2 linked regions of the Caldivirga maquilingensis IC-167 genome follow. Each later gene encodes a partner of the first gene's protein in a complex. Links are inferred from orthologs where the notes say so. Each region holds a gene or a part of one and is shown on either strand. Other genes may lie near its edges.

Region 1 (12,418 bases):
TGCAATAGAATTCTTCCCAGATCTCACAATAGGCAATGTGACTATAATGAATAATTGGTTAAACCCACTTAAGGTGGTTAGGGGATTCCACGTAGTACTACTTAATGAGGAACCACTCTTCCTTCAAACCAACCCAGGTAAGAATATTGAGGTTAAGCCGCAGTATAAGCATGTTGACACCATTGAGGTTGATGCCCAGTATCCTAGAATCAAGTACAGGTTCAGTAATTTACCGATTAAGGAGATCGAGTTCTATACACCCATTGTTAAGGGTAATCTTAAGGACTCATCATTACCATTAATAATAATTAGAGTTAAGGGAAATGGCACTATTGCATTCTCATTCCCAAACATAGTGGGTAGTAGGAGGTGGGGTCGCGTCAACTACTCCATAACAGGTAAGGTTAATGGTGTATTATTCAGGAATCTAAGGTCACTGCAAAGTGACCCAGCTTACGGCGAAGTCTTCATAGGTTGTGAAAAATGCCACACATACTCCGGCTACTCATACTGGGTACCCACTAGGGGTGGTATGACTGAGGATATCTCAATATTCAGTAAACTCAGTGAAGTAGCTGATGAGGGTAGGTACTCCATAAGGCCATATGCCAGGGAGGAGATTGCAGGGATAGTGTGGAGGAGGGTTGATGATGAGGCGTTATTCTTCATTACCTGGTTTTTTAATTCAAGACCATACCATTACCCATACGGCCACTACTACGAGAATTTCTTCAACTCAGCAGTTGAGGTGGCTGAATACGCCTTAGAGAATACCGGTTCATTAAGTCCCCTTAATATTGATGCTGATGGTTGGTTAAGGGATGCTGTATTAAATAGCCTATACGTGTTGACTTCATCAACGTGGTTAACTAAGGACGGTAGATTAGCTGTTTATGAATCATTATCAATAGCACCATTAATGAGTACCATAGGGTCAATGACCTGGGATGGATTATCCTTCGCCCTACTTGACCTTTTCCCCGACTTAACTGTTAAAATGGATGAATTACTGGGATTCTACATACATAATGGTGAGGTTCCTCATGATCTTGGGGAGGAGAGTATTGAGGATCCAATATACGGTGCCTCATACTTATATCCGTGGAATGATTTAGGGAGTACTTGGATTCTAATGATTTATAGGGATTATCTCCTAACGGGTAATGTTGAGGTTTTAAGGAGGAATATTGATAAGATGCGTGAGGTTATTGACTGGCTCATCAGTAGGGATTATGACGGTGACTGCATACCTGACTCAAGGGGTGGGTTTGATAATTCCTATGATGGAACAAACATGTATGGGGCATCCTCATACATAGCCTCCCTATTCCTATGCTCACTTCAAGCATTTATTAAGTCGGCTGAGGTACTTGGTGTAAGGCTCAGTGACCGTTATGAGTCATGTTTAAGTAAAGGCAGGGAGACGTTGAATTCACTGTGGAATGGCCGCTACTTCATGGCATGGAAATCAAGTGGCAATAGTAATGAGTCATGCATGAATAGTCAACTCCTTGGGCAATTCTGGTGCGATTTCCTTAAACTACCACCGGTGGTTGATGAGGATAAGATTAAGGTAGCCTTAAGGTCAATATACGAGCTTAACCACAAGTCATCACCCCACTGTCTCCCCAATTCAGTTAAGCCAAGTGGGGAGATTGATACTTCATCAGGGCAAATGAGGTCCTGCTGGCCTAGGGTAAGCTTCGTTGTGACTGCCCACATGGTGCTTAGGGGTATGGTTAATGAGGGTCTTGAGATTGCTAAGAAGGAGTGGGATACTATATCAAGGTTAGAGCCTTGGAATCAAAGCTCAAGAATAGACGCCATCGAGGGCAGGAACGTGGGCTTAGACCACTACATAGGTAGCGCCTCCCCATACATACTATACTTAGCCCTTAGAAGTAGTAAGGTAGAACACTACTCTTAACGTATTCTAGGACATTCTGCTCATGGTTAAGCATCTTCACGAAGGCTGCTTCAGGGTTCCTTGACTTTATTGCCTCATAAACATCCCCATGTTCCTTAGCCTCCTCAAGCCTTCTACTGTAACTTGTGAATATGTTAACCCTAACTATCTTGAGTTTAAGCCTAATCTGCTTAAGCGTAGTTGCAATGAACTTGTTACCGCTTGCCTCAGCCACAAGCTCATGGAATTCACCGTTTAATTCAGCTAACTTAACTGGATTAGGGTTGGGTTGCATAACCTCAGCCTTAATCATATCAATTGCATTACTCATCCTAATTAATTGACTATCAGTAGCCCTAATCGCCGCTAACCTAGCTGCCATGGCCTCAAGCGGTATTCTCTCCTCATAAAGCTGCACAACATCATCCTTAGTTATTGGGGTAACTATGTAACTTCTCCCATCCTTAACCACAAACCCCTCCCTCTCAAGTCTGGCTAAAGCCTCCCTAACAGGTGTTCTACTGGCTCCAAGCATTGAGGCGATTCTATCCTCCCTCAAGGCCTCCCCAGGCCTAAACCTACCCTGGATTATGGCGTTAAGTAATTCTTCGTATACCCTATTAACCAGTAGCTTAGACTCCATATACGCATCGGTACACTATGCAGGTGTTTATAAGTTTATATTTCAAATTAAGGTGACTTATCCCTTAGATTCAAGCCCATAAACCGAATTCAGTGCTCATTTAAACATTAGAAAAGTTTTTTAAATGCATCCGATATCGGAGTCTCCTATGAAGGGTAAGCTAATCATAGTTACGTTAACGGCGGCCGCACTCATACTACTAACCAATGTAGCCAATGCACTAGTGGTTACTGGTCAGGTAGGTGCGCTTGCTGCACCAGGCCAGAACGCTGTACCATTAGTATTATCAATTATTAATAATGGTGAGGGTACATTATTCAATGTAACCATTAAACCAATCTTCACCTTCCCCTTTGGACCATATAATTACTTCAATAGTTCATACAAGGTAACAATACCAGTGCTACCACCTGGTTCAAGAATAAACATAACTGAGTTAATTAACATTAACCCAAACGCCAGTAACGGTGTTTATGAACTTAAGGTTAACGTAACTTACGTTGAGTTAACCAAGGTGGTGATGAATGGGAGCATCATTATCATGCCGCGAAACGCAAGCAGTACCTTCAATGTAACCATACCGGTGTTAGGTTACGTTAAGTTTAACCCAGGCTTACCAACATGGGGTTCAATTAACAATCCCATTGAGGCCACACCGGGTATAGGTGTCCTGCCCTTGGTTATACCAATAATTAACACGGGTAACGTCATGGCTTCCAATGCATCAGCAACAATAATACTAGGTAATGGTCTAGTACCGGTAATTAATAAAAGCTACATAGGCTACATACCCCCTGGAACACCAGTTTACGCAGTCTTCCTGGTTAATGTAACTAATAATGCCCCAGTCGGCGTAATTAATGGTGAAGTAATCCTAAACTACTTCTCCAATGCAACACAGGTAATTACAGTTAATATACCAATTATAGGTGAACCGAGACTGACCGTTGAGGGAGCAGGCTGGGGTTCACCAAGTAACCCCATTGCAGTGGGTCCTGGTTATGGTGTTGTCCCATTATTCGTAACCATAGTTAATTCCGGTACAGCTAATGCAGTTAACATTAATGCCACAATATCATTACCAAGCGGTTTCAAACCGTTAGTAAACTTCACGACAATAGGTGGTGCACCTGTGGGTGTGCCGGTTTACGCAGTGTTCATTGTTAACGTATCCAATGTAAGTCCAGGCACCTACTACGCTAACTTAACATTAACGTATAATAATGGGCTTGAATCAAGGCTAAGGGTTCCCATTGTGGTTTCAGGGGAGCCAAGACTAATAAGTGAGGGTACTGTATGGGGTTCACCAAGTAGCCCCATTACTGTTGGTCCAGGTTACGGTGCTGTACCATTAACATTCATTATAGTTAACTCCGGTACAGCCCCAGCTATTAATGTTAAAGCCAACGTATCGCTACCGGTGGGATTCGTGGCGTTAACCAGTAATGCAACAATCGGTGACCTACCTATTGGTGTACCGGTTTACGTAACCTTCATGGTTAATGTGACTAATGTTAAGGCTGGAACCTATTACGCTAATTTAACGTTAACCTACAGTGGTGGTTCATTAACAATCAGGAGGATCCCCATTGTAGTCACCGGGGTTCCGGATGTTGTAGTTGAATCCTACTACACTAATCCACCTAACTTATTCCCAGGTTACCCTGAATTACTCCTAACAATATACTTAGGTAACTCGGGTACTGCCGTGGCTAGGAATGTGAAGATTACGTTGATTGGTGATAAGTACATTAATGTTGTTAATCCATCGAATGGCATTGTTAACATCGGTAACTTACCCATTGGTGAACCAGTACCCGTTAACTTCGTTTTATCCACTGCCAACAACATATATAGTACTGTTCAAGCCAACTTAACGCTTATAATTAATGGAACAGGCTTCAACAAGACCTACACCATACCGCTGGTTATTAAACCCAAGGCTAATCTCCTTGTGATTAATGCAACCAGTGACTTAAGTGTAGGTGATAGTGATGTACCACTTTACATAACTATTACTAATGATGGTAACGTAACCGCTAAGAATGTTGAAGTTATTTTAAATGGACAAGGAGTTATTGAACCACACGTAAGCAGTAGTAATCCGCTTAGCGCATTAACGGCCGGTACATTATTCATAGGTGACTTGAAGCCGGGGCAGGAGAAGCAGGTAGTCTTCATGGTTGATGTCCAGAATGGTATTAATCCAGGGGATTATAAGGTTACGTTAACATTGCTGTGGAATCAGACAGGTTCATTAATACCAATGGTTCAGAACGATGAGTTCACAATCCACGTTAACCCATCACTATCCCAGCAGTTCATTAGCCTGCTAATACCCAATAAGGTTTCCTCAATACTATTCTACGTAGTGCTAATACTGATTATAGTTCTATTGGCATTATTAGCGAGGAGCCGTGGCTCAAGTAGATAATATAAGGGTATTCCATGTTTTTTAAACAATAAATTATTATTACTCTGAATCATACCTATAGGTGTATAACCATGGGTAAGTTAACTAAGACTGAGTTAGCTGTGGGGGATTTGTATTATAGACAGGGTTTGAAGCCTAGGGAGATAGCTCAAAGACTAGGTATATCAATAAACACAGTGTATAAGGCATTATCAAAGTACAGGGCTTACTCAAGGGATAACGTAAGTGTAGTCGAGAAGCCGCAGGAATCCACTGAGCCTAGTAACAATAATATGCAGCAGCCGCTTGGCGTGGCGTCAATTAACCTAAGCTTCACGGTAAGTATTAATCAACCACCATCGGCAAGTTACCTGGAGTTAAATAATGTGGGTGAGACCCTTAATTCATTAATGAGGGAGATTAAGCTGATTAAGGATGATTATGCTCAATTAATTAACGCCATAATGGACTTAAAGAAACTCATCACCAGTATTAATACATTAAGTTGCAGTAATGGGTATGATAAACCTAATGATGGTCAACGTGATTTAAACTTACCAAGTTTCGTTAAGGATAACGTGTGGGTGGATATTATTAGGAGTAAAGAGGGGGGAAGGTCTATGTTTATTTCTGCGAAAGGTTCATAAATAAAGCCAGTGCAGTTAAACTGTTAGATAACTTATGGGGCAAAGAAGCCTGGTAATGCCGCTAGACTCGAGGTTAACAGATGTAATAGGGTTAATAGACACTATACTTAATGATTTTGGAGGTAAGGCTGATATTTACGCAGTGGCCCAGCACATGGATGCTGACCTAGATGATATTATACCTAATTTAAATGCAGCAATATACCTAGGATTCCTAAAGGTGATTAATGGTGACGTGGTTGTTACTGAACTTGGCATTAAATTCCTAAACTCGAAAATACCTGAACGAAGAAGGATGCTGCGTGAATTAATATCCAATATTGAACCATTTAAGACAGCAATAGAGATAGGTAAGGATGAACCATTTCCATTGGAGAAACTGATAATGGCCCTGGTTAATAAGGGTTATAGTGAATTCAAGGCACCTGGAATAAGGGATTTATTAACAATACTATTATCAGAATGGGGGGCTTATGCTGGTTTAATAAAGAAGAGGGGAAATGAGTACATAGTAACGTAGAATTATTAAAAGGAGTCACCGTGAAGTAATCCACGTCTCCTTAATACTGATGCAACCTTATTATCCCACGGCGTTAACCCAAGCCAAGTCAATAAGTTACTGACGGTGTTTGAATCAATAATCCTCAACATGCTTAACTCCCTATTAAGCCTGTTAATCTTATCGGCCTTAGATTGATTAGCTATTATGGCATCCTCAAGATTATAGCCACTACACTTAACCATTAATAGTATTGACACCAGTTTATTAATCCTCTCAGGAACACCAGTTAACACTCCCCTCAAGGTTAACCTAACCCTAGGTATGTTGAACTCACTTAACCCTAAATCCCTATATAATTCAAGGGTTTCACCCTTCCTAATCACTTCACTATCACTTATGCCACCAATTATGAAAACATTAATTGACTTAATGACTCCTTCGGTTAACTCAACGTCACCATAAGGGTCAAGCATCACAGCCGACTTTAAGTAACTGGGTGGTATACTTCCCAGGAATCTTACAGCTGTGTTAATGTTACCGGTGAATTTACGTAGCAGTTCCATGAAGTCGCTGTCAATACCCGTTACTGTGAGGTTACCATCCCATAAATACCTCCTCACCTCCCTAAGCGCCTGAATCAACTGTATTATTAGGCTCCTTAACTCCCCCTCAGTATGCCTCCTCCAATGTGATACATCAATTACGAACTGTGGGTATTCGGGCATTACAGCATTATGCATAATTACCTCACTGCACCTGTAATCAATGAAGCAGTTAACGTCACTACCCCCTAAATCACTTAACACGGGGGAATCATCAGTATTAACTAAGGCTAACCCCCTCCTAGAGCCTCTACATACCTTTAACCTACCCAATAGCACCTGTACGGCAACTTCATTAAAGCCACCATACCTATTCAGTAACCTACCATTCACGTAAACACCATTACAGACTCCACGCAGTGAATGCATTAATGCGGTTAATGCATGCATCCGTAGGGCTAACTGGGTAAGGCTTAATATAGGGTGCTTTTAAATGATTACCCTGAAGTTTAGGCGTTTCAGTAATTCATTATACCTATTCCTTATCGTTACATCCGTGACCCCGGCCATTGAGGCTATTTCCCTTTGCCTAATTTTAACATTATATATTAATAATGATAAATACACCATGGCTGCTATTGTTGATGTAAACGTCTTACCATTGAACAAGCTGGTTGCCTTACCCTTATCTATCATATCCCTTATCAGTAGCATTAATTTATGTTTAATATTACTATTGATGTTAATCATGTTAACTATCCTTAAGGTCATGTTGATTAACTGCTCATCATTATAAATACCCTTAATGTTCATTAAATTAGCTATATGCATGTAAGCCTTATTGAAGCCCTTAATATCAACGTCACTGTTCCTGAGCAGGTCCTTCATGGTGCATGGTAAGTTACGTCTCCTACACGCTATGTAAACTAAAGCCACCGCAGTCTCCTTAATCTTACCCCTGTAATTCATTTTCATTAGTAACCTATAGTTTAACACAACCTCATCCAGTATTGATTCAGGTAAACCAGCATTAGCTATAACCTGCTTAGCTATGGATCTAAGCATCATTACATTGCGTTCACTGGAGTTGAATAATGATAATGATGGTATTATCCTAAACTTAGGCCTATTAACACTAACTATGTTAACGTACATGTTGAATCCAGGTGATGAAGCGCTTACAGGACTGGCTCTTGATAAAGATTTACCATTCTTATCAACCCCCCTCCACTCAGGCCCCTTATCTATTTCATGTTCACTCAATACGTAACCGCACTTAGCACAGTAAACTGTACCACTGTACTCGTCGTAGATGAATTCACTTGAACCACATGCTGGGCACTTATTCATATTAATTCACCTTCTCATTACCTTATCATAATCAATATCCCTAACATATGCCTGCTTACCAACGTAATCAGTTGCGTTCAGACCCTTAATAGGCTTAATCAAGGCGTAGGGTGCGTTAACCGGACCTATTATATCCTTAATAACACCTATCCTCCTCATGGAGTAATCCATCGTCACCAAACCCACAAGTCTATCTGCCTTACTTGAATTAACCCTGGCAACCATTAAGCCATCCTTAGCCACATGTAGTATGACCCCGATTCTCCTAAGCGGCACGTATACTTCCATCATTAACTCCTTATTAAGGATTATCGATTAATCAGCCAGGAAATACTCACAAAGATATACTAAAACCATCAGTGGTTTAATCTAAGGTATTGAATGATTAAGGAGGCTAAGCTTTAAAAGGCCCCTCATAGGCGGTTTGGTAATGGCTAAGTTAGCTGCCTTTTACCAGGGTAATGATAGTAAGAAGGTGACGGGTGGATTCAGGGCTAAGCCGTATAGGGTTAAGAGGAAGGCACTTGGAGGTGGCCCACCCACTAATACTAGGCTTAGTAATAGGGAGAAGAGGCTGATTGAAAGAGTCACTGGAGGTAATGTTAAGATTAGGTTAAGTGAAGCCGGCTACGCAAACGTCTTCGATAAGAGTAATGGAACCAGTAAGGTTGTTAAGATACTTAGGATCATTGAATCCCCAGCCAACAGTGACTTCGTGAAGAAGGGGATCATAGTTAAGGGCACTATAATAGAAACTGAGTTAGGTAGGGCAGTTGTAACATCCCGTCCAGGTCAAGATGGCGTGATTAATGCCGTTAAAATATGAATTAACAGCATCAGTAAGTTAAGCTTCATTACTGAAGACCTATATGCGTCTATATTTAGAGATAGATTTATAAGTAAATTTACGTATAATAATTATGCAGAGCGAGGAGGGGGAGGGAGAGGAGGTTGAGAGGGAGAGCGTAACATCTGAATTAGTTACTGAGGCTGGTAAACGAATTATTAAGATAAAGTTATCCACAGGCAAGACATCGGCTGGGAAATTATTCGGCAAACACGGTAGAGGTGGTAGACCAGACTTCTTTAGAATAGTCTTCGGTGCAGTGGCAAATGGATTAAGGACAAGCCTAGGTAATGAAGAGGGGGAGGCTAAGTTCAATGAATTAAGGAATAAGAGTGAATTCAAGAAGTCACTTAACCAAGTGTTTAATAATATTAAGGACTGGTTCTTCAATGAAGCCATTAAACAATACAATATTGGTAAGGGCGACGTCTTCGCAATAATAACGGAACTAGACCTTGATTTAGAAACAGGTGAATTAAAGTGGGTTCGTGAAGGTAGTCAAGTGATTTACTGGGTTAGGAGTGATAAAATTACTGCCCCTGAATCCTGCGGTAAGATTGAGGAGGAGCTTAGGAAGCTTAAGGAGGATTACGATAGGCTTAGGGAGGAGAATATTAGGCTTAAGAACCAGAATGAGGAGTTAAACAGGGAGTTAGCGAGTGTTAAAGCCAGGATAAGTGAATTAATGAAGCTACTCGGTAACCAAGGGAATAGTTAAAAGGTGTACATAGCCTAAGAGGCGCATGAGGATTATTATTGAGGAGAATGAGTCAGCATTCAGAATATTAATTAATGAACCAAGACCCATAGTTAACTTTGAATATAAGGCTGAGAGAATTATTAATGAATATGAGGGGTTAAGTCATGAGATTAGGCTTCTCGACCACTTAATAAGGATTAGAGAGGAGGGTGGTAGGTTAATTGTAAGTAAGGACCTTGACCTCAGGGAGCATGTACTCGGGCTTGGTGAGAAGGCCTTTGAACTTGATAGGAGGAGGATTAGGGTTAGGATGTGGAATCTTGACGCCTCAGCCCCAGCCCCATATAACTGGTACAGTGACCCACTCTACGCATCAATACCATTCCTCATAAGTGTTAGGAATGGTGAAGCCGTAGGCCTCTTCGTAAATTCACCAGCGGAGTTAATAATTGATACTGGCTTAACTAAGTATGATGAGGTTACCGTACTCATTCCCCATAATGATGTTGAATTATACTTAATTAAGGGACCCAGTATAGAGAGGGTTATTGAGAACTACACCAGCATAACAGGTAAGCCCCTTGACCCACCTGACTGGGCCCTTGACTACCAAATATCAAGATGCTGCGGCTACGAGCCCCAGGACATGGTTATTAGGATTATTGATGAGTACGATAAATTCAGTGCTAAACCAGCCGCAGTATACCTTGACCTACAGTACATGGATTCCAGTAAAACATTCACGTGGGATAGAGTTAAGTTCCCTAATCCAAGGCAATTAACAGAGAATCTTCACGATAGGGGTGTTAGGCTAGTTACTATTATTGATCACTGGGTTAAGCTTGATCAGAATTATGAAGTATTCATAAGTGGCCTAGGGAAATACTGCGAAACACCCAATGGTGAATTATACACCGGTAGAGGATGGCCTGGTACCGTTGTTTTCCCAGACTTCTTTAATAAGGAGGCTAGGGAGTGGTGGGCTAGCCTCATTGAGCGTTGGGTTAGGGAGTATGGTGTTGATGGTATTTGGCTAGACATGAATGAACCAACAGACTACGTTAAGGAGAGGGAGTGGTCTATTGATAGGGGTACGTTACATAGGCTTGATGATGGTAGGAGGATTAGGCATGAGTTAGCTAGGAATGCGTACCCATACTTCCAAGCAATGGCAACGTACGAAGGCCTTAAGAGGGCTGGGCACGATAAACCATTCATATTATCCAGGGCCGGCTACGCAGGTATTCAGAAGTACGCCTTCCTCTGGTCAGCCGACAACACTCCATCGCAGGATGACGTGTTACTTCAACTGCAGTTAATGGAATCAATGAGCCTATCAGGTGTACCATTCTTCGGATGCGATATAGGTGGATTCATAGGTAGGGGTGATTCAAGAAGGTATAGGCCTTATTCAGATCAAGGCGAATTACTTGTGAAGTATTATAGGGCTGCCTTATTCTTCCCACTCTTCAGGGTTCATACAAGCAGTAATCCAGATAGGGAACCTTACATGCTTAGGAGTGATTACGCTAATGCAGTTAAGAGGGTTATTGAGTTAAGGAGGAGCCTTATGCCATATCTACTAGCCCTAGCCAGTGAGGCTCATGAGACTGGGCACCCATTAATTAGACCATTAGTATACCATTTCCAGGATGATGAAGACGCATACCACATTATTGATGAATACATGGTTGGCAGCAGCTTACTCTATGCGCCTCAGATATATGGTGAATCAAGGAGGGTTTACCTACCTAAGGGTAATTGGACTGATTGGTGGAGTTGCGAGGAGTATAAGGGGCCGGTGTGGATTGAGAGTAGTAGGGAATTCCCATTATTCATTAGGGAGAATTCAATAATACCCGCTACTCATGATTTAAGAATCTACGGTAATGGAAGCATTAGGCTACGTGACGGGAGGGTAATTGAGCGTAATGAATCAGTACTGAGGGCTCCAGGGTATAGTAAGGCAATAGTATACGGTAATGGTAAGTGCAGTGAGATTAAGCTTACTTAAATTACTATTACTGCATAATTATCATAAGGATACCGTGCTTCAACCTGTATTTACTAATGATAATTACATCACAGAGATCCTCTTAACTAAACCGCAGTGGACGCAGTACCTGTGACTATTACTTCAACTATGGCTCAGTGAAAACGTTAACTTACATTCACTTAACATTTGCCCCAAGTATTGATTAGCCGTGGTTTACGTTGGTTTGATTATAATTAAGCGCCGTTATAACGTACATTGCGGCCGACCAAACTAATGGGGACGTTGATGGAAGTGGGTTACCGTAATTGGGGTCAATGGCCTCAGGTAGTAGACCGTATTCAGTGTGGTTGATTGCCCAATTCATTAAATTTAAGGATGCTGTGTAATTCCCCAACTCCTCATAGTATAGGGCTAGGAAGAGAGTGGTTATAACCCAGGGTGGCTCCTCTCCGCTACTGTCGTAGAGGTAGGCTGCGTAATGGTAAATATCACCAGTATACCTAGCTAAACCACCCACCTTACTATTCCATAAATTACTAATAACGCAGTCAACGGCATTAACCGCCCTACTGCTTGAGGGGTTTAGTAACCCGAGGTCAATGGGAAGTATTACTGATGAATCATAGATTACACTGGTTGGTACTAAAGTAATCTGAGTCTTACCCTGGTAGTAAACCTCACTCGGCTCCAGTGCCCTAACGTAGCATCCATCAAGGTAAAAATCGTGTTGAATCGTATTATTCAATTCATTAATCATAGCCAGTATCCATGATGCATCATACCCTAACTCACTGTAGAGTCTATACGACGCCACTAACCCATCCAAGTCCACTCCCTGGGTCCAGAAATTGTAGGCGTATAGGTCCTCCCAT
Region 2 (12,356 bases), 210 kb from region 1 along the record:
AGGGCAGTAATGGAGAGGAGTGTAGGGGGAGCCATACCTTAGCGGGCCCGCCGGGATTTGAACCCGGGTCCTACGGCTCCGGAGGCCGCCGCTCTAATCCATGCTGAGCTACGGGCCCTTAGGTGAGTTGATGCCATTTAACTATTTTAGTGTTTCTCAATAAGGCTTAGCGCATTATTGCCTTGAACCCTGCTACATATGATGTAAGGTTAACGTAACCCATGTAAATCATGAAAATCATAACGGCGTATATGGCTATAGTGACTAGTATGGGTGGTGATGCGTAGAGTGTGTTTACGCTACCTATTGTTAACCATAGGCTGTTTAACGCTGGGACGAGGAATGTTAACATGAACAACACCATGATTACTAATGCTATGATTAATATCTTACTGTCTCTCAACGCATACTTAAACTCCCTACGCATGATACTCTGCTTAATCATATAGGAGTACACTGATAATGCTATTGAGGCTACTGCTATTACTATTACTGGGATAACGTTAAGCACGTATATTAATGGTACGTTTCCAATGGTCTTGGTTGAAATAGTGAATACTAGTGATGCCGATATGAAGGCTATTAAGGCTACAATACCGGTGAAGAAGCCGTACAAGTAGTAGTTAGCAATCTTATCCAATGATGGCTTCTCCTCAGCCTTAACTTGAGTTGGTTGAATGGGCTGGCTAATTGGTTGGCTCCAAGGCTGCGGTGATTGCTGAGCATAATACTGCAGTTGATTCAATGGTATTGGTTGAACATCGGTTTGGTTAATAATAACTACGTCGCCGATGGAGCTGACCTTATCCACCGGTACAGCGACATAACCTGTTGGACCAATGATCCTTAGGTAAACAGTGCCTTCGTAATTATACTCATCATACACCATGCCTAATGACCTACCACTCACTGTGTATGCGTACTTCCTTGCCGCTGTACCAGGCGCCATGGGTACTGCCTCCTTTGGGTAGACTGAGTTATCAACTATGACTATGTCGCCGATTGCCTTAACTAAGTCTATTGGTATTGGGACTTGAATAACATTAGACCTAACGAGGATGTAGGGTTTTCCATCCTGTCCTGTGTAAATGCTGTATGCATGCCCAATAAACCAACCATTCTCCGTGAACACTTGCCTACCTAATATTAGTGAAGGTTCTTGATTCTTCTGCACAATTGCCTTTATTCAAAGTGTAGTTAAATATTTTCCGCATAGTTAATTAAGACGCCTACTGTTTAATGTTCTCTGAGGCGTAAACGTATATGCCGTCTAATATGCCTGGCGCTGATTCTCTACCGTGGGGACTGGGTCTATTCTTACCCCTGAGTGTTGTGGCTAACTCAATGTTTGCCGCGAATTGACTAACCAGTTCCTTATCAATACCCTCCACCACTATATCATCCTTAGCCACCTGAACCTTAACACCCTGTGGTATTTGGAGAATTATCTTAGACCTCCTACCCAGGAAATTCTCTATCACCACACTATTGCCTTGAACCTTAACGCTTATTGGGAAGTGGGCGTAAACCACCTTAAGCTTATACCTCCAACCCTTAGTTACCCCAATTATCATGTTCCTAATGTGCCCAGCAACAGTGAACACCGTGGACTTAGCCTTCCTATCCAATGCAAAACCCTCCACCACGACTTTACCATCCCTTAAACTCACCAGTACTGGTAATCCCTTAAACTCCTTTGCCACTGAACCCAAGGGCCCCTTAACGGTTACCCTGTAGTTCAATTCCCCTCCCTCAACATTAACCTCCACCCCATCAGGCACCTCAATGGTATCTGATAAGTAAGGCACCTTAGCCATTACGGTAGGTCACCACTAGGCCTTAATAAGCTTAATGCTATTCACTGGTTAACCTTATTCCCCAGAGCCGTAATTCAAGCACTGAAGCCCTTAAGGCAGTATCACTGTTCCAGTGACCCCCTTAATTAACTCAATGGCCTTACCTAACCTACCAATGTAGGCTCTCCTGCCACCATCTTCAATGAACCTAATTACCGCCTCCACCTTGGGTCCCATGTTGCCCTCAGGGAATTGCCCCTCATCATAGTACTTCCTTAATTCACTAACCCTTACCGTGGTTAATGGCTTCTGGTTGGGTTTCCCGTAGTTTAAGTACACGTAATCTACATCACTGAGTATCATTAATTCATCAGCGTTAATACTATTTGCAAGTAATTGAGTGGCTAAATCCTTATCAATAACAGCCTCAACACCCTCATGATTAATAACCGGTACACCACCACCGCCAACTGCGATAACTATGTTGCCATTATTAATTAACTGCTTAATTGCATCAATCTCAATTATGGATACTGGTCTTGGTGATGGAACAACCCTCCTCCAACCACCCCTGGGGTCTCTTCTGAAGACCCAACCCTTAATTCTACTTAACTCAACTGCATCAGTCTCACTGTAAGCTGGCCCAATGAACTTAGTGGGGTTCCTGAAGGCTTCATCATTACTATTAACAGTAACCCTGGTTACAATAACCACAGCCCTAGTATCCAACCCCCTTCGCCTAGCCTCACCCTCAATTGCATTAGCCAGTAAATACCCCATCCAACCCTCCGTGGCGGCAACAGCCATATCTAGGCTTAATGAGTCACTAATCCTCTCAGTTATTAAGCCGACCTGGGGGCCGTTGCCATGGGTAACAATAACCCTATACCCTAATTGAACCATGTTAATAACATCAACAGCAGCCTCCCTAACAGCCTCCAATTGATCCTTAGGTGAACCAACTCTTGAACCGGTCTTAGCGAAGGCATTACCACCCAGTGCAATAACCAGCATCATGACTTAAACGCTATGCTTAGGTATTTATATATTTCCCTATAACTTGAGGTAAAGTAAGTAGTGGTTCATATTCTAATTAGTTTAAGTAATGAGTTACGGATATTGTTAACACTACTTTCAAACACGCTATCAATATTATCCAGGAAGCTCATAATCATGTCATAGGTTATTAACCTAATCGCCTCCTCCCTACTTAACCCCCTCATCCTGAGGTAGAGCTCCTGCTCCTCATCTAAGGCGGCGTCTGATGCGGCGTGTCTGGCGCCGTTAACATCACCTGTATCAACCATTATCACCGGCACTGACATACCCACTGCATTACTTGAGCCTATGAATACCTTACCCTCTATGTTAGTGTACGACCACTTACCATGATCACTAATCCTTCCAAAACCCCTATGTATAACTGTGGCTGAGTCTAAGGCAATAGCCTTAGTAATGGAGTTACTGCTGGAGCCTTCACCATAATGCATTAGATTCACCATGTAGTCGATCCTAGAGGAACCTAAACCAACTTCAAGTGAATTCACATTAACCATTGATTCCCTTCCCTGCAGCACATAGTCCTCCCTGTGGTGAGTCATTTTCCCGTTAACCACTATTGAGTATGAGTTAACCTTAGCTCTAGCCCCCTCATTAATCCTGATTAAGTTGAATGCAGGGTCCACGTTCACTGAGTAGATGAGTAAATTAACCACTGCCCCATCACCCACGTTTAACTCCGTGATATTAGTCCCGCATCCCCCATTTCCAATAATGCTTAGAAACACATTGGCTAAAGCATCATTATTAACGTTTATTATAACGTGGTTTGAATGCATTTCACTGCCTCCACCACTGTAACTCATCATTACCCTGACGCTTGATGATTCACTTAACGTTAACGAGTGTATCTCCCTTATATTAACGAAATGCCTTGCAATTATCCTTGACTCAGACGGATCTATGCCTGTTACCGCATTATCACTGGTTAATTCATTACCCTTAACTAGGATGCCGTTGTGAATAACCACGTCGTATTCATTAAATTCAAGTGAGGGCGGCGATGCATTACCATTATTTGATTCAACGCAATTATCGAAGAGGTTCCATTGCGTGTAGTATTTAACCGTTGGTGAATCCTTAATTAACTGGTATGGTATTCTACCCGCAAGCTCCCTAGCCTTAACCTTAATCTCCTCCGGCACCAACATTGATTAAGCCACCTTACCGTATTTACTGAATTCAAGGCTAATTACCCTGTTTAAAACCATGGCGTACTCGAATGGTAAACCCTCTGTTACATCGCTTATGAATCCAAGTACTATTAGGCTTTTTGCTTCTTCTTCGTTTAATCCTCTGCTTCTTAGGTAGAATAGTTTATCTTCGCTTATTCTGCCTGTGTAGGCTTCGTGGGTAACCACTGCCGTGTCCTCGAATACTTGATCATGAGGAATAGTGTATGCCTTAGACTTATCATCAAGAATAAGCGAATCACATGAAACATGAGACCTAGCAAACCTAGCACCCCTCCTAACGTAAACAACCCCCTTATACACCACAGTCCCACCATTAGCCGATATTGACTTATTAACTATCTTAGAATACGTATTAGGCGCATCATGAATCACCTTAGCGCCATTCTCCTTAATGTGCTTACCATTAGCCACGGTAATGCCTGTTATTTCCGTTCCAGCCCCCTCACCCTTAAGTATTGTGGATGGGTAGACGAAACTGGCCATGCTTCCTATACTGGCTTCAACCCACTCAACCTTGGCGTTTCTCTCAGCTATAGCCCTCTTATTATTGAAGTTTATCACATTCCTACTCCAATTCTGCACTGTGGTGAACCTTATCCTAGCCCCCTCATGGGCGTATAACTCAACCATACCATCATGGAAACTATACCTACTGAACCTTGGGGCTGAGCAACCCTCAATGAAGTGTATGTAACTGTCCTTATCGGCTATAAGCAATGTGTGTTCGAATTGACCCTCACCGGCATTGCTTATTAGGAAGAAGGCCTCAATGGGTGCTTCAATCCTAACCCCTGGGGGTACGTAGACGAATACTCCACCACTCCAGAGTGCTCCATGTAGTGCAGCGAACTTATGTTCAGGTGGGAATATCTTCATGAAGTACTGCTTAACTAGGTCAGGGTACTTCTGAACAGCCTCCTCCATGGGCATCACTACCACGCCTTTTTCAGCTAACTGCTTCCTAATGTTGAAGTATATCATTTCTGAATCCAATTGTGCACCAAGGCCCATTAATGCCCTAGCCTCTATCTCTGGTATATTCAATGACTCGTAGTACTTCCTAACCTCGGGTGGTATTTCATCCCAACTACTGGCCCTATTAATGTCGGGTTTAGCGTATGTTGAGTACTCCTCAAGGTTAATGTTCTCCAGGACCCAGTTGGGTAACCAGTTTGGTGCTGGTAATTTATTGAATAACTCAAGGTTCCTTAACCTAAGCCTCCTCATCCAATCAGGCTCATTCTTAGCCTTAGATATCTCCTCAATAACATCACTGGTTATCTTACCCTTAATCTCAATGCTTCTTCTAATCGGCGTATCCCTACTAAGAACCTCCTCTGGGGTTAATCCCTCCTCCACCAGGTTATGTAAGTCCTGCCTCATCTTGACCTCACCTTAAGGAAGTTCTCGTAACCAATCTTCTCAATCTCCTCCACCAGCTCTAACCCACCCTCAGCGATTATCTTTCCCTTACTTAGAACCAGTACCCTAGTTGGTTTAAGGATGTGGAGTATTCTGGCGCTATGCGTGGTTAACACTATTCCTGTCCCTGAGTTAACCAGGTTAAGTAATGCCTTCCCAACGGCGAAGATACCGTCAACATCCAGTCCTGAATCAGGTTCATCAATTAGGGCTATCTTAGGCTTAACCATGAGTAATTGAAGCACCTCACTCCTCTTCATCTCGCCTCCACTGAAGCCATGATTCACACCCCTACTTAAGTGGGCTGGGGTTAAGCCAACCTCCTGAACACCCTTAACTAGGTTATTTACGAGACTTGGTGGAGCTGGGTCAGTTAGCTTCTTACCATTCATCTTATTAACCATAGCCGTTATGAGTGTTGATAACCTAACCTCAGGTACTGCGATTGGTGTTTGGAAGGCAACCATTATGCCCTTCAATACCCTCTCCTCAGGTAGTAGTGTGGTTAAGTCATCGTTATCCAACAATACCCTACCCTTAACTATGTTGTACTTAGGGTGGCCGGCAATAGACATGAATAAAGTCGTCTTACCACTACCATTAGGCCCCATTAATGCTAAAACCTCCCCACTCCTAACATTGAATGACACATCCTCTATAATCACCTTACTATCAACCGAGACCGTTAGGTTTTCAACCTTTAACTCAGCCATACTTAATGCCTCAATACACCCCCACGTGACACCTATTTAAAACTTTTCGTGGGAGTCACAAACAATATATTTACAGTTACTCCTTTACTTATTAAAATCAGCATTAAGGCTATTACTCATAAGGGTTAAGTGAGGATTAATAATGTTAAAGATGCCCCAACCCCAGCACGGGCCTTTCCCACGGCCTCGCGGACCGCAGTACTCAGCACCGCGGTGGGGTGTTTCACTTCCAGGTTCTGATGAGTCTGGGTGGGTCCACCCCACCTATGGCCGGGTTATGGGGCAGTTACCTCAGTTGCATAGGGGCTTTTAAGCATTACTAATCATTACTCCTTAACTGGTTAAGGTGCAGAAATGCTTTTATAGCGTCTTCAACACCAGTTTTCCGTGGGTAAGATTAAGCCTAGTAGGACTAGGGAGTTTGGTAAGGGTTCCCTTAGGTGCGTTAGGTGTGGTACTCATGAGGCTGTAATAAGGAGGTATGGATTAATGCTGTGTAGAAGATGCTTTAGGGAAGTGGCGCCTCAGCTTGGATTCAAGAAATACTATTGAGACTGTTATTAAATCGTTAATACTAATGGAACAATTATGGGAACCAGTATTGTAAGCAGTAGGCCGTTTGATATTGAGGCCACGGAATACTCATTACCTAGGACTGACACGTAGACTGGTAACGTATCATCCATTGATGTCGCCCCACCAATGCTTATCAAGGCCTGTGGACTACCTGGTATGAAGGGAACTAGGATGAAGGTTAATTGCTCCCTAAGGAAGTTGGATAGGAAGGCTAGTAAACCGTAATACGGTCCCGCGTATAACGCAACCATGGGTCCAGTGAACGTGTACCAACCCATGCCTAGGGCTATTGCTAAGGATACGTTTAACCTAATGTTGAAGACATAAGATAATATTAAACCTGAGGCTAAGCCACCTAGGAGGGCACTCACCCCAGCCTGCATCCCAATCCTTCCCCCAGCCATGAGTGATTTAACATTCATTACTCTACTTGAGGATAAGCCAATGACCCCAGCTAAGGCTATTAACTCAGCTTCAATAATGTTACCTATGCCTGTAACATGGAGGAGTAAGCCCGTTAACCAACCAATCACTAGGGTAATTATGAATATTAACGGTGTCCTATTCATGAGTCTTAATGAACCATTACGCCGCCTCTCCCCTATCATAATCCCTACGGCGTATGATAATGCCACTGTTAATAGTGAGTAGATTAACGAGTATGCTACCAGGGAACCAGCCTTACTAATACTTGTTAATTGCTCACCGCCCCATAGGCTTATCGTGAATATTAATGCCACAACAATGGGTATTACCGCTTTATCCGAGGCCTCACTAATGGATACTGGGGTTAACTTACCAATCGCAATTGATACTGCAAACACTACTATGAATATGAACCCGGCAACATACATTGAAGCCTAGTTAGGTAAGTCCCTTTATAAACTGTACCTAACATAAGCTTGGTCACTTAAGTAAGGGTTTAATGATCCATTAACAAAAATTAATCTAAATTCACAATCCCTGTGGGCAGTATGTGAAACAAGCCTTAAAGCTCACTCATAATGAGTAATGAGGGTGTCTTAAGCTTAAAACGATACTTATATTTACTATCCCCATGATTAACCCAGGTGGCGATACAGGATACTAAGCCAAGTAGCCTTAGTAGGGTGATAGCTGCACTAGGTGGCTTACTCGTCTCCCTGATTGCATTAGCTCCATTCGCATCATTCACCATGCTAACAATCACTAATCACGGCTTCATGCTGCTAATGCTAGTAATACTGGGTGGCCTTATTGCAATCAGCGCCGTGGGTAGGCTTAACCAAGCCTCAATCCTAGGTCTACTGGCGTACGTAATGGCGTTACTGTTGGCCTCATGGTCATGGTTCTACAGGGACCCCGTTGGCTCAATGCTTAGGTTAACCCCCCTACTCATAATACCAGTGGTGATAATAGGTGTCCAGGTTAAGTTATTTAACTCATCGTCAAGCCAGGGGGTAAGCCCATTATTCTCAATAGGTTCACTGCTACTTATGTATCAGCCATGGCCAGGTCCATTAATTGGGGCTGCATGGGGTTTAGCAGGAGGGATTACGTCGGCTTATGAGGCCTTCTCAATGCCAACCCTACCAGCCTTAACGTATATTGTAACCTACTTGATCGGCAGTATGATGCAGGGTACATTACCGTGGAACCCAATATCACTAACCCCCCTAAGCTTTTACAGGGTTTTCGTTAATAATATTGCAGTGTACAGTAATCCAGCAGTGTTATCCTTAGTTATTGTGATGGCTGTGGTTTACGTTGCTTCACCATCAATAGCCAGGTTAATTAAGGGGCATGCATCACCAATATTAGCCTCACTACTGGCTTCGGTTGCATCAATAATACCCATGCTGACGTATGATCAATCACCAATCCTCCTAATCACGCAAACAGTAGCTATACTACTCATCGCCGCGCTACCAGCATCCTATGCCGGTGTCTGGTACGTGAATAGTACTGACGTATTACCAATGCTGTACGGTAGCATAGCGGATATACCCGATAGGTATAATTTAATGAAGTACTACCATGAGGATTGGGAGGCTTTAATAGGCTTGGATTCAGCTAAGAGGGAGTTAATTATTGCCGCTGAGAGTTTTAGGAGTAATGGTGTCAGGCCTATTCACGGTATCCTACTCTATGGCCCAGCGGGCACGGGTAAGACTGCTCTTGGTCTTGGTTACGCCGCCTGGCTTGGCTTATACAGGGGTTTTAGGGTTATTTTAGTTAAGTCCGGTCGCCTAATGAGGGGTGGTTCATGGGAGGCTGCCTGGAGGCTTGAGAGGGTTTTCGCACTGGCTAGGGCTCTTCAACCAAGCGTAATCTACATTGATGAGGTTGACTCAATAGGTAGGGCTAGGGAGGAGGCTGGTACTGGTGGGTATAGGTTGGTTAGCGTACTCCTCCAGAATATTGATGGAGTGGCCTCAAGGTACGATAAGGTGCTTGTAGTGGCTACGACGAATAACGTTAATGCACTTGATGAAGCCTTAATCAGGCCGGGGAGGCTGGGGGACTTGAAGATATACGTGGCTAAGCCACCGCCTGAGTTGGTTAAGGCAATAATAATGGGTGTAGCCAGGCAGAGGGGGGTTATTATGCCTAATTGGCTCCTCGAGAAGGCAGGCAGCCTAATTGAAACAGGGGCCGAGGCGGAGGCGCTTGTGAACTGTATTGCAGTTAAGCAACTAGCCGGTGTTAATGATGCAACGCAGCTTGAAGCCTGCCTGGCAGGGATAACGAAGGGAATAGAGGCTTATGACCAATTCCCCACTGGGAGTGGGTAATGAGTGGTGATTATGCTTAAATTTATCTTTGTATTAAAGTATTTAAGCCATAGGGGTGCATGGGTGTTGTGGTTAGTAGGAGGTTGATGTTTAAGGTTAGGAGTACTGATGAGGCTGTTAGATTCATTAATACTTACTTAAGTGAGGTTAAGGCTAAGGAGGTTTACGTTAAGTATAGGGGTAGTAGGCTTGAGGTTAAGGTTAGGGGGAACCCGGTTCTTGCTAAGGTTTTATCAACGGAGGCTCATAAGGTTTACGGAACCTTGAGGCAAGGTAGGTTGATTAATGTATTTGACTTAACAGTAATTATTCGTGAGGCTAAGCCTAAATCACCCATACCGCCTGAGACCATTGAGTTAACCCTTAGATTAATGGGGTATTACGCTGAGTTGAATGAGTCAAGGCTACGCACTGGTGCAAGCCTCAGTAAGGTTATTGAAACTGTGAGGAGGCTTTCAGAGGCTTACGCAGCAATGGTGGACTTAGACATTAGTAGTAGCGCTAAGAGGATTATAGCGTCCCTAGCCGTTGCCAAGGGGGTAAGTATCTATGATGCAATTGATGAGTTAGTGAACATGGATGTGCTTAATAAAGGGAAGGTGAATGGGAGGGAGTACATTACCCTTAAGGCTAATCTTAATGATATAGTTAACATGTTAACATCAATGAAGAAGCATTAAGTGAGCTTAAGGGTTTCATTAACTGTGAAAGTTTTTAAAGGGTGCAGCACCGCATATGGTGTATGAGTACAATAGACCCGAGGGTCTTTTACGCCAATCCACCTCAGGGGAAGCCAATATACGTTAGGTTTGCTGTCCCCCAGGAGTTAGCTGAAATGACGTATAATGTGGTGAGCATGGCTAAGCAGACTGGGGTAGTTAAGAGGGGTTCCAATGAGACAACCAAGATGATTGAGAGGGGTTTAGCTAAACTAGTGGTTATCGCTGAGGATGTTGATCCACCGGAAATAGTAATGCACCTACCATTACTATGCGAGGAAAAGGGCATACCGTACATTTACGTACCCAGTAAGGAGAGGTTAGGTAAGGCAGTTGGCTTATCATCATACGCCTCAGCAGTCACCATAGTTGACCCAGGTCAAGCAACCAAGGACCTTGAGGACCTGGTGACTAAGCTAAATGACGTTAGGGTTAGCGCTGGCTTAAACCCAATACAATTACCGAGGACTCAACCACAGGCTAAGCCGCAGCAAAGGGAGAGGAGGGAGAGGGAGTGATTTAAATGGCCGGTGAGGGTGGTGAAATTAAGTTAAGCCCATACGATGACGCCACAGCTGCAGTGGTGGTTCAGATACTGGGTAGGACTGGGGTGGCTGGTGAGGTTAATATTGTTAGGGTTAGGATACTTGAAGGTAGGGATAAGGGGAGGATAATAACAAGGAACATTAAGGGCCCCGTGAGGGTCGGGGACATATTAATGCTTAGGGAGACTGAACGTGAAGCAAGAAAGATAACAGTGAAGTAAAAATATAATCAAATCAATCCCTAATAAAAGCCAGTTTCCTCCAAAATTAACCCAATAATATAGCAAGGTAACCTCAACGTTGAACCATCTAACCTGTTAGAATAAGACTTATTACTATCCATAGCATAATCGGAGCTGATGAGTAACTATATACTTAAGGAGAAAGGTTATGTAACAGTAATACTACTGGTAACAGTAGTAATCTTAACTCTGAGCGCCTTAAAAGTAGCCTACGCTCAACAATCCTACCCAACTTATAATATGTATATGGCTGCTCCATGGTACTATGTCCTGCTTCCTCCTTGGCCTGCTCCTTGGTGGAATCCCTTTGCCTCAGGTAATGTGATATTCCAAACTGGTACATGGATGCCTCTTGCCGATTATAATGATCCCACTGGTCAGTGGTGGCCTGTTTTGGCTGAGAATTGGACTGTGTTTCCTCAGAATCAGACCTTGATAATCTACCTTAGGCATAACTTGTATTGGTTTAATGGTTCAGCGGTAATACCCTTCACCGCATGGGATGTTTACGCATGGTTCTACATTAGTGATAAGGCCTTTGGTGAATGGGAGCCTTGGTTAATGCCTCAGAATGCTGATAAGGACTTCATAATCATAAACAACTACACAATATCCATACACTTCGACTACTGGTCAACCACAGGGTATTACTGGTTACTAATGAGCTGGATACCTAATACACCATGGCCAGTTTGGGAGAGCGTAGTAAACGAGTTGAAGACAATGAATGTAACAGAGGCGCAGAAATTTGGGTCAGTTAACATAACAAAGATGGCTATACCATACTGGGGTTTAAGCCCATACTACGTAACCAAGGCTACACCAAACTATATCACTGTTCAGCTTGAGCCTGATTACTTCCAGGGTAAGCCATTGTTGGCTGAGTGGGATAAGATACTACCATTCCACACATGGCAATACTATCCGCAGATAACAATAAACATAGCCGTATCAGGTGGATTAACTCAATTAGTATCATATGCGTTAAGTGGCCAACCATACTTCATACATACCGTTGAGGCTATGCCCTATTCATTCCAGAGTAAGTTGAAGAGTGCAGGCTACTACATACTTCAGCTACCTGACTTATCCATTGAGGGAATAGCATTACCAACATATTACCCGTTTAATATTCCTCAGGTTAGGCAAGCATTCCTATACATCATTAATAGAACTGCTGCAGCTGCACCATGGTCATGGCCTAATGTACCAGTCTTCATTAATGTTCCAGCCCCAGCACCTAATACCGTGCCTGGCTTTTGGTTGACGTTCCCAGCGGATATTAGGAGTATGGTTGTTAACTTCACTGAACCA

The links.
Region 2: CMAQ_RS08380 (region 1) and CMAQ_RS09490 share a complex: the UniProt entries of both Methanocaldococcus jannaschii proteins name them as parts of the 30S ribosomal subunit. The link is inferred for Caldivirga maquilingensis IC-167 from one-to-one orthologs.

What each region holds. Positions count from the first base shown.
Region 1 is NC_009954.1:1,702,744-1,715,161, reverse strand. Bases 7,382-10,131 are described here. They hold CMAQ_RS08380 (30S ribosomal protein S8e), read left to right. Parts: upstream 7,382-8,433; coding sequence 8,434-8,829; downstream 8,830-10,131. Other genes in these bases: malA (alpha-glucosidase MalA), read left to right, coding at 9,594-10,131; CMAQ_RS08375 (hypothetical protein), read left to right, coding at 8,924-9,568; CMAQ_RS08385 (H/ACA ribonucleoprotein complex subunit GAR1), read right to left, coding at 8,010-8,279; CMAQ_RS08390 (TFIIB-type zinc ribbon-containing protein), read right to left, coding at 7,382-8,003. Also shown: CMAQ_RS08420 (GH116 family glycosyl hydrolase), read left to right, coding at 1-1,927; CMAQ_RS08415 (GntR family transcriptional regulator), read right to left, coding at 1,896-2,549; CMAQ_RS08410 (COG1361 S-layer family protein), read left to right, coding at 2,698-4,983; CMAQ_RS10465 (helix-turn-helix domain-containing protein), read left to right, coding at 5,055-5,609; CMAQ_RS08400 (AAA-associated domain-containing protein), read left to right, coding at 5,665-6,129; CMAQ_RS10460 (hypothetical protein), read right to left, coding at 6,135-7,046; more of CMAQ_RS08390, read right to left, coding at 7,143-7,381; more of malA, read left to right, coding at 10,132-11,564; CMAQ_RS08365 (glycoside hydrolase family 15 protein), read right to left, coding at 11,749-12,418.
Region 2 is NC_009954.1:1,913,574-1,925,929, forward strand. Bases 5,468-8,155 are described here. They hold CMAQ_RS09490 (30S ribosomal protein S14), read left to right. Parts: upstream 5,468-6,573; coding sequence 6,574-6,738; downstream 6,739-8,155. Other genes in these bases: sufC (Fe-S cluster assembly ATPase SufC), read right to left, coding at 5,468-6,186; CMAQ_RS09495 (LysO family transporter), read right to left, coding at 6,747-7,616; CMAQ_RS09500 (AAA family ATPase), read left to right, coding at 7,833-8,155. In the rest of the region: CMAQ_RS09455 (hypothetical protein), read right to left, coding at 167-1,174; CMAQ_RS09460 (50S ribosomal protein L6), read right to left, coding at 1,230-1,817; arcC (carbamate kinase), read right to left, coding at 1,908-2,813; CMAQ_RS09470 (SufB/SufD family protein), read right to left, coding at 2,879-4,006; Fe-S cluster assembly protein SufB, read right to left, coding at 4,010-5,434; more of sufC, read right to left, coding at 5,431-5,467; more of CMAQ_RS09500, read left to right, coding at 8,156-9,536; CMAQ_RS09505 (DUF2067 family protein), read left to right, coding at 9,596-10,216; rpl7ae (50S ribosomal protein L7Ae), read left to right, coding at 10,279-10,773; CMAQ_RS09515 (30S ribosomal protein S28e), read left to right, coding at 10,779-11,021; CMAQ_RS09520 (ABC transporter substrate-binding protein), read left to right, coding at 11,160-12,356. UniProt on the Methanocaldococcus jannaschii protein: Binds 16S rRNA, required for the assembly of 30S particles.